3 regions of the Paenibacillus sp. alder61 genome follow, and region 1 is predicted to be linked to each of the others. Evidence: riboswitches for the same ligand, from Rfam matches in the RefSeq annotation. Region 1 holds a riboswitch; each other region holds the start of a gene.
What was found. Region 1 has a riboswitch for cyclic di-AMP ahead of LBW89_RS26770 (3D domain-containing protein). Riboswitches for the same ligand answer to the same signal wherever they lie in the genome.
Positions count from the first base shown of each region.

Region 1 (4,171 bases):
ATCGGGCTTCACCCGGAATATGACCTGGAAATTGATTTTCCGACCGATCTGCCTTATGATGTGTTTCGTCCGAACGGGGAATTTCGGGATAAACAGATCCTGTTGTTGGACCGGCAGGACCAGCTGAAGGAAATTTCCGAAGTGTCGGATATTGTGCGTTCCATTAGCGGTTTGCACCGGGGCAAGTATCATTTGTACTACCCTGAGAATAAATTGAGACCGGTTATGGACCGGCTGCCGCGACATATCGCGGAATATTTTGAACAGGGAACATAGGAGGGACAACTCATGGAACTATTTGATACACATACGCATATGGATGCGCCTCAATTTGACGAAGACCGTCATGAAGCGATCGAACGCGCCTTGGCGCAAGGCGTGACGCGGATGATCAACATCGGTTTTAACCGCGATACGATCCCGACGACGATGAAGTTGGCGGAGACTTATGACTTCATTTATGCGGCGGTAGGCTGGCATCCGCAGGACGCCATTACGATGAAAGAAGAGGATCTCGACTGGATTGCAAATTTATGCAAACATGAAAAGGTTGTCGCTATCGGGGAAATCGGTCTGGATTACTACTGGGATACGTCCCCGAAAGAGGTCCAGCACGAGGTATTCCGCAAGCAAATCCGGCTGGCCCGAGAGCTGGGAATGCCGATTTCCATACATAACCGGGATGCCCACGAAGACGTTGTTCGGATTCTCCGCGAGGAGCGGGCGAACGAAATCGGCGGGGTCATGCATTCCTATTCGGGCAGCTGGGAAATTGCCAAAATGTGTCTGGATTTGGGATTTCATTTGTCGTTTGGCGGACCGATTACGTTTAAAAATGCAAAGCAGCCCAAAGAAGTATTGGCGAAGACTCCGCTGGACCGATTGCTGATCGAAACGGATTCCCCATATTTGACTCCCCACCCATTTCGTGGGAAAAGAAACGAGACCGGGCATGTCCGTTTGGTCGCCGAGGCCGCTGCCGAGTTAAAGGGGATCTCGGTGGAGGAAATCGCTGAAATTACAACTCAAAATGCGCTGGAACGATTTGGTATCTCGAGTAATCGGGAGAAAAACGGGTGAAAAAAAGAGTATTTCGGAAAGATTAATGCTTTTTAACCAACTCCAGTGAGTATATTACATTTTTTTAACCAATTATTAAAATAAACGTTGTTGATTCGTCCTTTACAACATGCATCGAAACAGGATAGAATCTTTTCAGTAATCGATTTGGGGTCGTTAACTTGCCGTTGACGATTCCGTTATATGGTTCCATGAACCAGTCTCGCTGAGTCTCCGAACATGGAGAACGGGGGAACCGACTACAGTGCCGAAGGGATTTCCAACCGGACTGTAATTGATTTCTTTATCGGGTCTTTGGGGTGAATTCAAGGTCATTGCGCCGTGAGCGAATGGCGGAGAAAGGGCGGCTCTCTGCGTCCTAACCCGACAGCTAACCTCGTAAGCGTACTAAGAGAGGGCAAACTCGTGCATCCTATTACACCAAGACATTCGGAAGCCACGAAAGAGAGCCTCTTACTCTTTCTAAGGCTTCTTTTGTTTTGAATAAACGTAATAGGGTCATCATACTGTGTTAAACAGGAGGTGACTTGATGCCGGGTAGACTGGGACGGGATGCGGAATGCGGCTTTCATTAGGCATTTCGTAAAAATGAAATGTAGTCACGTCATATGTAACACGATTCGACCTAGACGGCGGGACTATGAAGGAGGACGGAAGAAATGGGCATTTTCCGCAATGAGGAATCCCATGAATCGCGCTCATCCAGCATGTCTTACGCAATGCGGTGGAAACAAGAACATCTACGTCAGATTTCGGTCGTCGGAATTTTGTCCATCGCGGTAGTTCTCATCATCCTGATTTGGTTTTACAGCCAAAGCAACAAAAAAGTATACTTGGTTGTTGACGGGCAGAGTCAGCAGATCGAAACCCGGAAATCGCTGGTCAATCAAGTGCTGGAAGAACAGTCCATCGTTTTGAAGCCGGAGGATAACGTGTCTCACTCTCTGGCCAGTTCGATTCAAGACGGGGACCGGATTGTCATCCATCGCGCCGTGCCGGTCAAGGTAAGCGTGGATGGAACGACAAAGACCCATTTCACGACACAGGATAGTGTCCGGAAAGCAATCGAGGAACTTGGCGTCACTTTGGGGCAGGAAGATAAAATTACACCGGCCTTGGACAGCAAAGTCTCGGCGAACTTGAACATCAAGGTCGTCCGCGTTACCAGACATAAAATACAGACTACGCAAAACGTTCCTTTCACCGTGGTGAAAACCTCCGACAAGAACCTGCTTAAAGGAACGACGAAGGTGATGTTCCCCGGGAGCGAAGGCGTTGTAGTCCATAACATCGAAAAAGTGTATGAAGACGGAAAGTTCGTGTCCAAACACTGGCTCGGCAAAGAGGTCAAAAAGGCCGCTTCACCGAAAGTCGTTGCCGTTGGCACGAAGAAACCGACAGCAGTCGCATCCGCCAGCATTTCCCGCAGCGCCAACGCGGTTAATATCAGCGGCCTTACGACGAAAGGCGGCGTCTCTTTTAAATATAAAAAAGTGCTCAAAAACGTGACTCTTACGGCCTATTCCGCCGAGGAGGACGGCATCGGCACGCGCACGGCTTCCGGTACCCGGGTAGCGGAGGGAAGAACGATCGCGGTCGACAAGGATGTCGTTCCTTTGGGATGGTGGGTTTATATCGAAGGGGTCGGCTTCCGCAAGGCTGAAGATACCGGCGGAGCCATCAAAGGCCACAAAATGGATGTCTATTACGATTCCTTGAAATCGGCGAAGAATTTTGGACGCAAAAAAGGCCGGACCGTTTACGTCATCGGACCGACCAAACCGGAATTGAACTAACCGGAGCGTTTACTTTGCTTGGGGAATGGGATAATATTAGGATGATGAATAAGACGCGGATAAGAAGAGGAGAAATCCTCTTCTTTTTGTTATTGTGATGATGGAAACTATAAGCGGTCTTTAAACCAAAACGAGAGAGGTAAGTGCGGGGATGATCAAGGAGGTCATTGTGGTCGAGGGCCGGGACGATACGGTCGCCGTCAAACGGGCGGTGGAGGCCGACACCATTGAGACGGGAGGGTCGGCCATTAATGAGGCGACCCTACGTAAAATTGAGCTGGCTATGGAACGCCGGGGAGTCATTATTTTCACCGACCCGGATCATGCGGGGGAGCGGATCCGCAAAATCGTGGCGAAGCGGGTACCCGGCTGCAAGCATGCTTTCCTTCGGGAGGCGGACGCGACGAAGGCCGGCGACATCGGTGTGGAGAACGCCTCGCCGGAAGCCATCCGTGAGGCGTTGGAGCGAGTCCGCACCGAAGCCCCCCCGGAAGAAGAGGCGGCTCCCGCTCGGATCGACTGGGAGGACCTGCTGGAGGCCGGGTTGATCGTTCATCCGCGGGCGGCCGAGCGCCGGCGTTTTATGGGTGAACGGCTGGGAATAGGGTATTGCAACGGGAAGCAGTTTTATAAACGGCTCGCCATCTTCCGGATCAGCCGCGAAGAGTTTGCGGGTGCGCTGGCCCAATTGGAGACGAAAGAGGCGAAGAACGAATGACGATGAGAGAAGAAGTGGCAACACCGCGCCGAACGAAGGAAATTATTCAGCGGCATGGTTTTTCATTCAAAAAAAGCTTGGGTCAAAACTTTTTGATCGATCAGAATATCCTCGGCAAAATCGTCGGCGCCGCCGAATTGGACAAGTCCAAAGGGGCGCTGGAGATCGGACCGGGGATCGGCGCTTTGACGGAGAAGCTGGCGCAGCAGGCGGGGCGGGTTGCCGCCGTCGAGATCGATCAGCGGCTTTTGCCGATTCTGGAAGAAGTCCTGGAGCCCTACCCACAGGTTCATGTGATCCATGGCGATGTGCTTAAGCTTGATCTTCATGCGTTATTTGCGAGTGAATTCAAGGCATGCGAGAAAGTCAGCGTGGTGGCCAACCTGCCGTACTACGTGACAACGCCGATTTTGATGAAGCTGCTGGAAGCCGGCCTTCCCCTGGAGAACATCGTGGTGATGATTCAAAAGGAAGTGGCCGAGCGGATGGCGGCCGGACCCGGCGGCAAGGAATACGGCAGCCTCAGCATCGCCGTGCAGTATTACAGCGAGCCGGAGCTGGTATGCATCGTGCCGCA
Region 1 is NZ_JAIUDG010000039.1:11,184-15,354, forward strand. Features, by position in the region: gene LBW89_RS26760 (HD domain-containing protein) at 1-276, shown strand, start outside; gene LBW89_RS26765 (TatD family hydrolase) at 289-1,080, shown strand; cyclic di-AMP (ydaO/yuaA leader) riboswitch at 1,274-1,481, shown strand; gene LBW89_RS26770 (3D domain-containing protein) at 1,740-2,876, shown strand; gene rnmV (ribonuclease M5) at 3,028-3,594, shown strand; gene rsmA (16S rRNA (adenine(1518)-N(6)/adenine(1519)-N(6))-dimethyltransferase RsmA) at 3,591-4,171, shown strand, end outside.

Region 2 (4,171 bases), on a different contig from region 1:
ATTGATTCTGCTGGATATCGAGCGCCAGGTTGGAGCCAAAGCCATGAAGCGAATCCTTTACAATTACAGCCAAAAATTCCGGTTTAAACACCCGACCACCTCCGATTTCCAACGCATTGTCGAGCAGGTGACCGGCCGAAGCTGGAAGGCTTATTTTAACCAGTATGTATACGATGGCAAAATGGCCGATTTTTCGGTGGATCGCATAGCGGTCCAATCCATTGCCGGCAAGAACGGGGCGGCCCTGTATGAATCGAAGGTTACGCTAAGCCGCCGGGGCGGAAGCGCCCCTAAGGTTCCGCTCCTCTTCAGCTTCAAGGACGGGCACACGGTCCGCAAAGTCTGGAACGGCGAAGGTGAAACCGTTCAGATGACGCTGCGGTACAAGGCACCTCTGGACTGGGTGCAGATCGATCCCGATTATTCGCTCGTTCTTGAGAACAAACATATCAACAACTACATGAGAGCGGAGGTCGCCGAACCTACCGGAACCCGGGCTACGCTTGGGGTCGTAAAGCTGCTGGAAGCGATGCTGGGGGCCCTCGTCTGGTAAGCCGCAAAACCGAGCCTATGCTTTTTGTACGCAGCTATCCGTGATGTTACGCTCACGAAACTAGGCCTATGCTTACGAAGTAAGTTCTGTACGCAGCTATCCGTGATGTTACGCTCACAAAACTAAGCCTATGCTTACGAAGTATGTTTTGTACGATGCTATCCGTGATGTTACGCTCACAAAACTAAGCCTATGCTTACGAAGTATGTTTTGTACGATGCTATCTCCAGATGTAACGCTCACAAAACTTTTAGGAGGGAAAATAATGACCTACGTACGGAATGGATGGGGGCTTGTTCGAAGCCAATTTCCCTCTGTAATCATCCTGTTTCTGTACCAACTGCTTTGGGGATTGTTCTTCTATCGGCTGATTCACTCGGCCGTTATCGCTCTGCTGTCGCGGTATCCCGATCCCCCGCCGAATGAAATGAGCCGGGTTCTCTACATGATCGAGGGGCAAATCGAGCTTGGACGGAACCCGGCCATCCACCAGCATTTGTGGATGCTGCTAGGCCTGATTGTCTTACGTCTGCTGATGACGCCGCTGTTCCAGGCCGGTATTCTTTACGGGCTGAGACCTCCGGAGGAGCAAAGGTCCGGGCTTCCCCTCTTCCGCGGGATGAAGGAATTCTGGAAGCCAGTCACCCTCTTTTTCCTGTTAGAGTTGATTCTGCTCGCCCTGCCCGGGCTATGGGTGGTCCCCCAATTGGCGACCCTCTTGCCTTGGCTTGTCCCCGAAAGCGGGCGAATGGGGCCTCTGCTTGCGATGGTCGGGCTGCTGACGGGATGGGCCGTCTACGGCTGGGTCATTCGCCAAGTCCTGCTGTTCTCCCAACTCGGCTTCCTGTTCAAGGAGGGGATATGGAACTCTCTACTAATCAGCCTTCGACACCTGCTGCCCGGCATCGCCATATCCCTGATTCTCGGCACGGCCGGAGCCGCCCTATTTCTCATCTGCGGGGCCTTCTCTTGGATCTGGACCGGGTTGACCGCTATGATTTTGCAGCAAACCTATCCTTTTATTCGCAGTCTATTGCAAATTTGGTCGGTATCCTCTCAATATGAGCTCTGGCAAACCAAGTTACATAAAGGTTAAATTTTTTTCACTTTTGTGCAGCCCTTGCGCCACAAGGCCTCCGCGTTAATGCGGGGGCTTTTCCCTGTGTTTTCGCCTCTAAATCTTGCTAAATAGCCATTGCCAAAATATACTTGCCTTTGTTACAATAGCAACAGCACAATTCAGTAACGATTTTGTAATTATTTTTGTCACCTTGGCAGGAGAACTGTGTCGGGTGTCGAATATGTAAGTAAATCGGATGTATACTACAGCCGAATTCCCTTGACGGGGAACGGGGGAACCACTTTGGGTGAATTGATCTCGCAAGAGAGGGATCATAGGGGGCCTTCAACCGAATCCTTAAGCTAACCTCGTAGGCATTGGAAGGAGCATTTTCTTGAAGAAACAGTTGACCGCAGCAGCAGTAAGTCTTGCCATTCTTTTCTCCGTTGGCACTGGCAGCGCTTTCGCCGATTCCACATTGGACGGCGTCATCGACAAAGCCTTGGGAACGGAATATGCTTCCGGCGGCACTACAACGGCCGGCTTCGATTGTTCCGGATTTACCATGTACGTCTTTTCGAAGATCGGCATTAAACTGCCGCATCAATCCGGCGCCCAATACAAGATGGGTACGGCCGTAGAGAAGGAAAACCTGATTGCCGGCGATCTCGTATTCTTCAACACATCCGGTAAAGGCGTTTCTCATGTCGGCGTTTATGTCGGCGATGGCAAGTTTGCCCATGCTTCTTCTTCCAAAGGCGTAATTATCAGCAAATTAAGCGAGAAGTATTATGTACAACGTTATGTCGGGGCGAAACGGATTCTGAGTACCGACAAGTACGAGGAAGTTACCAGCGAACCCACAGATCACGACGATGTAGAATAATTACGACAAGCCCGCAGCGATTCACCCGAATCGAGGACTGCGGGTTTTTTCATGGTTGTTTTGCATAGCCCGCTTAGGAGAAATTACCCGCCTCTCCTTGTCATAAACGGGACGATCGGCTTAAAATAACCGGCAGCCTTAGAATGACTTGCCAAAGCAAGACAGGCTTGGTACAATAACCAAAGTAAATAGTAACAACTTTGTAAACAATGTTCGCCACGTCACAACTTTGGGTGCATCAACTAGATCAGCCGAATTCCCGGCACCCGGGAAACGGGGGAACCATTTTGGGTGAATTGATTACCGATACATAGGGATCATAGGGAACCTTCAACCGAATCCTCAAGCTAACCTCGCAGGCCTTGGAAGGAGAACTTTTACAGCATGAGAAAGACATTTGCAGCAGCAGCGACGAGTTTGGCGATTTTGTTCACCTTAGGGACGGGGAGTGTATCCGCCGCAGATACGAAATTGAACAGCGTTGTGAAGTCCGTATACGGGACGCCTTATAAATACGGGGGGGTTACCACGAACGGATTCGACTGTTCCGGATTTACCAGATACGTGTTCAAGCAAATGGGCGTCAAGCTGGCCCGCGTCTCTTCGGCCCAATACAAGCAAGGCACTCCTGTCGCCAAAAGCCAGTTGAAGCCGGGGGATCTCGTATTCTTCAATACTTTGGGCAAGAATAAAGTATCCCACGTCGGCATTTACATCGGTGACGGAAAATTCGCGCACGCTTCTTCATCCAAAGGAATCCGTACCGATCAATTAAACAGCAGTTACTATAAGTCCAAATATGTCGGGGCCAAAAGAATTCTCAGCAAAACCGGTTACTCCACGTATGCTGAATCTTGATCCCGTTGCTTAATTTGAGGCGCTCATTTCAACATTGCTGACACCGCAGTGGTTCTTGCCGGAACCGCTGCGTTTTTTTTTCGCTATATACCATATAACGAAAGTCCGTTCAAAAAGGTTTCTGAAAATGGCCTTTCCGCCAAAATTTATTTTTTTTCGTTTGCCGCTTTCTCTCCCATACCCACTCTCCAAATCTTCCCATACTCCTCATTACCCCGCTGACGGAGGACGAAACACCTAGGTTCCTCCTATCTTTACAAGCAAACCATTTCCCGTTAGAGTGATGTTAAATAGAAATTTCAAATCGATGGAGAGACACACCCGATATTCATTTCCCATTGTTTAAGGAGGCGCAAACATGGAAAAACCCGTCACCACTTTCCGGATCGTTCCCATGGAGGAAAGCCACGGCGCGGCTATCTGTACCTGGAAATACGATTCCCCATACGATATTTACAGCTGGCTCCCCTGGGAACAAATGAAAGCGCTCGACGTGGAGTTTGGGAACCCGGCCTTAAGAGCGCAGCAGTATGTCTCTTTGTTGACCCCGGATGACGAACTCGCCGGGTTTGCCCAATATTTCCCGATGGAGGGGGTTACACGGCTCGGCATCGGGATGCGGCCCGATTTATGCGGCCAGGGACTGGGTAAAAGCTTTGTGCTGACGATCGTGGAGGAAGCACAGCGGCGCAAACCGCAGGATGTCATCGACCTGGAGGTTCTGACCTGGAATACCCGGGCGATTCGGGCCTATCAAAAGGCCGGGTTCGTCATTACCGATTTGTACGAGAAAATGACTCCCGGCGGAATTTCC
Region 2 is NZ_JAIUDG010000029.1:50,682-54,852, forward strand. Features, by position in the region: gene LBW89_RS24290 (M1 family metallopeptidase) at 1-553, shown strand, start outside; gene LBW89_RS24295 (hypothetical protein) at 819-1,649, shown strand; cyclic di-AMP (ydaO/yuaA leader) riboswitch at 1,871-2,005, shown strand; gene LBW89_RS24300 (C40 family peptidase) at 2,008-2,499, shown strand; cyclic di-AMP (ydaO/yuaA leader) riboswitch at 2,739-2,876, shown strand; gene LBW89_RS24305 (C40 family peptidase) at 2,884-3,357, shown strand; gene LBW89_RS24310 (GNAT family N-acetyltransferase) at 3,716-4,171, shown strand, end outside.
Region 2: another riboswitch for cyclic di-AMP. It lies ahead of LBW89_RS24300 (C40 family peptidase); the one in region 1 lies ahead of LBW89_RS26770 (3D domain-containing protein).

Region 3 (4,171 bases), on a different contig from region 1:
TCCGCCCATAAACATGACGCTGAGCGACATGAGAATGCTGTCGAAGACGACATGGGCGAACATGACGGCGATAAAACCGTATCTCAGGAAAATATAGCTGAACAGCAAGCCGATGAACAACAGCTCGATCGGCCGGGAAATCACCGGATAGATCGGATACAGCGTATGGCCGAAGGCCCAGATCAACGTGGTGATGATGCTGGCGGCAAGCGTGCTGCGGAACATTTTCTTCAGCATCGGGATGCCGAACAACCGGTAAACCGCTTCCTCGCCGATGCCGGCCACCCAAGCCAGCAGCGGGAGCAGGGCCGGATAAAGCATATTATAAGGCGACTGGGTAGCATCGGTGGTGGACCACGTATGAATCGTGCGTTCCAGGATGAAGAAGATGACCGATTGCACACCGAGCAGGATCAAGGCCCAGGCGTAGCCGTCCGCCATGGATGACAGCACATGCCGCCCGTATCCGCGCTCTTTGGCTCTTGCCCACAGATTGATCCCCTGCTTGCGCCAGAGTCCGTCGCCGCCGACGAGCGAGAAGTAGATCGACGAGGCCAGGATCAGCGTGACGAGTCCCTGAACAACGAATCCGAACATCAGGAGCGTGCCGTTAACCCCTTCCGATTCCAGATACGGCAGCATATTCAAAGCCGAGCCCATCGAAATCAGAAAATAGACGGCAGCGAGCGCGATCCCGCGTTTAAAGGAAGTAAAGGCCCGCGTAAGGGCGCTGTATACAATGGCCAGAATCCCGAGCACGAACGTGAACAAGGCATACCCCGCATAGGTCAGCCAATTGGCGATCGTTTTCTGCCGCTTCACGTAATCCGTATAGCTTTGCGGCACCTCAAAAGAGCCGACGATCTCGGCAACCTGCCCGTCTTTGTAACGGATATCCAACCGGGCTCCGGCATCGCCGATGTTGTATTCTTGAAACGTTAACCGGAGGCCGGAGGCGGTTTCCTTGACGGCAGGGGAACCTTGCTCTCCATAGCCGAGAGCTTTAAGATAGGGCTCGGCCAGCTTGATTTTCTCGTCCAGGTTGAGCGCGAGCCCTTGGCTGCTCAGCAATTCATCCGGCGGGACAAGCAAATCGGTCGCCGGGATTTTTTTGAAGCCGACCGCCTTCCCCGTCGTCATATGTACGTCGATGGTGACCCCGTCCCATCCTTCTTCTGACAGGCTGAAGTAAACGCGGAACACATCATAAGGAAATTGCTTTTCATATTTTTGGAGATAATCGTCCGTTAATTTTTCTTTGGCCAAATATCCGTATACGTCGGATTGGGTTTGATAAGTGACGACAGCGTCTGGTCCGGGAGAAAGCCCCAGTTCGTCCTCCGCAAACTTAAAGGCCGCCGCCTTGGCCTGCTCCTTGGTGAGCACTTGTGCCGATTGTTCCAACTGCAGGGTTTCGGAAGCCGTTGAGGGGAGGATTTGGAGCAGGACAAACAAGACTAATCCCAGAGCGGCAAGTCCCCACAAGGTTCCGGTCTTCATCCGGCGCTGCGGTTTTGGGTCGGAATACATGTCAAAACTCCTTTTTGATTTTTTTGAATCCGTATGACAGAACAAATCGATTGTCACTGTAAAAGATAACACAGGGGGCGGTTCTTCGCCACAGAAGCGGGGGAAAACATGAGAAACCGCAATAACGACGGCAAAGAAAAGCAAGGCTTAGATAAGACGACACCCGGAAGCCTGTTTCCTCCCTTTTGAGGGTTTATCGCATTATTTCATCCAATTATCACTTTGTAGTACGCTCGAATAAGGCTTATAATCCATTTGACGAAAATGAAATGAAAAATAATGAAACTAATATGTTGGCCGAATTTCAATTGAAAACGGGGGAACCGATCTTTAGGGGTGAATTTCGCCGGCAGCAAGCGGACCGCTTGGTGCGAAAGGCGAATAGGGCAGACCTAGCAAGCCCGAATCCGTCAGCTAACCTCGTAGGCCTTTGCTGCAGGGACCAATCAAAAGGCATTGGATTTCCAGTGCTTTTTTCTTTTTTTCATTTTTGGCCAATACACAAACGAGGTGAACCGCCTTTGCGTTCCAACTGGTTTAAGTTTTCACCGCCGCAGATTCTGGTGCTGGGCTTCGCGGCCATCATCCTGTTCGGGTCTTTTCTGCTGATGCTGCCGATTTCCAGTGTGACCGGGCAAACGCTCCCCTGGATTGATGCATTTTTTACGGCGACTTCGGCAACCTGTGTGACCGGGCTAGTGGTCGTGGACACGGGCGCTTATTTCTCCACGTTCGGACAGGTGGTCATCATGCTGCTGATTCAGGTGGGGGGGCTGGGGTTCATGACGATGGCCACATTATTCTCCTTAGTGTTCAAACGTAAAATCTCGCTGAAGGACCGGCTGCTGCTTCAGGAGGCGATGAACCAGAACACGATGGAAGGCATCGTCCGGCTAATTCGCAAAGTTCTGTTGTACTCGCTGATTATCGAGTCCGGCGCCGCCCTCGTTTTCGCGATTCGCTGGGCTTTCGATATGCCGCTCGGACGGGCGATTTATTACGGAATTTTCCATGGCGTCTCCATGTTCAACAACGCCGGGTTCGATCTGTTCGGGGAATACCGGAGCCTCACCCAGTACGTTAACGACCCGATCGTCAACTTCGTGGCGATGTTTCTGATCGTATCGGGAGGGATCGGCTTTATTGTGCTGTCGGACTTGATCGAGTTTCGAAGCCGCCGCAAATTCTCACTGCATACCAAAGTCGTGCTCTCGATGACCGGCGCTTTGATCGTGATCGGGGCTGTGGTGATATTCGTGTTCGAATTTACCAACCCGAGAACGCTCGAGCCGTTGGGGTGGGGAGGGAAGTTCTGGGCCTCCTTCTTCCAGTCGGTGACGCCGAGAACGGCGGGGGCCAATACGCTGGATATCGGCGCGCTGCGGCAGGCCACCCAGTTTTTTATCATTATTCTCATGTTTATCGGCGCGTCTCCGAGTTCGACGGGGGGCGGCATCAAGACGACGACGTTCACGATTCTTGTGGGCGCGGTGATCTCCATGATCCGCGGTCGTTCGGATCTCGTGCTGTTCCGGTATCGGCTGGCCCAAGAGCGTATTTTTAAGGCCGTGACGATCACGATGCTGGCGCTGTTTCTGGTCATCGCGGTGGCCATGGTGTTGTCTACCACGGAGGACGCGAGCTTTCTGAGCATCCTGTTTGAGACGACTTCGGCATTCAGCACGGTAGGTCTGACGATGGGCCTGACCGGAAAACTTACCGTCCTGGGTAAGATTCTCATCAGTTTTACGATGTTCGCCGGTCGGCTCGGACCGCTGACCTTGGCTTATGCACTGGGGCCGAAGAAGGGTAAAGAACTATACAGACACCCTGAAGGCAAAATGATTATCGGATAAGGGGAAAGAAAAGATGAAGACACAGCAGTTTGTCGTGATCGGATTGGGACGCTTCGGCTCCAGTCTGGCGCTGGAGCTGATGGAACTCGGGTACGAGGTATTGGGCATAGACCGGAATGAAGACGTCGTCGAAGAATGGAGCCATCTGTTGACGCATGCCGTGGTTGCCGACGCCACCGATGAGGAAGTGTTGAAATCCCTCGGCGTACGCAACTTTGACTGCGGGATCGTCGCCATTGGCAACGACATTCAGATGAGTATATTGAGCGCGATTCTTCTGAAGGATCTTGGCATCAAAACGGTCGTAGCCAAAGCAATTTCGGTATTGCACGGCCGGGCCTTGGAAAAACTGGGGGTGGACCGGGTGATTTTTCCGGAGCGCGATATGGGGATTCGCGTAGCCCATCAACTTGTGACCCCCAACCTGCTCGATTATCTCGAGCTGTCCAAGGAGTTCAGCATCGTGGAATTGAAAGTGCCCGAGTGTCTGAATGGAAAAAATGTGGGCGAGTTGAATCCGCGTGCTAAGTTCGGCTGCAGCATCGTGGCGATCCACCGGGAAAGCGGCATCATCATCGCCCCGACGGCGATGGATTATTTGGCCGCCGGCGATATTATGGTCATTATCGGTGCCAACAAGAACATCGAGGAATTCGAAGCTGTCATTAACGACTAATTCCTTTTTTATAAGGTACAGAGATTACGCATAATCTGGAGTGTGAATTGGCATGGAATCGGCGGCGACGGAAGCGATCCGGCATTTTCTTATCTTAGTCATAGTTGTA
Region 3 is NZ_JAIUDG010000017.1:9,872-14,042, reverse strand. Features, by position in the region: gene LBW89_RS17955 (CPBP family intramembrane glutamic endopeptidase) at 1-1,530, opposite strand, end outside; cyclic di-AMP (ydaO/yuaA leader) riboswitch at 1,816-1,975, shown strand; gene LBW89_RS17950 (TrkH family potassium uptake protein) at 2,052-3,386, shown strand; gene LBW89_RS17945 (potassium channel family protein) at 3,400-4,062, shown strand; gene LBW89_RS17940 (cation:proton antiporter) at 4,115-4,171, shown strand, end outside.
Region 3: another riboswitch for cyclic di-AMP. It lies ahead of LBW89_RS17950 (TrkH family potassium uptake protein); the one in region 1 lies ahead of LBW89_RS26770 (3D domain-containing protein).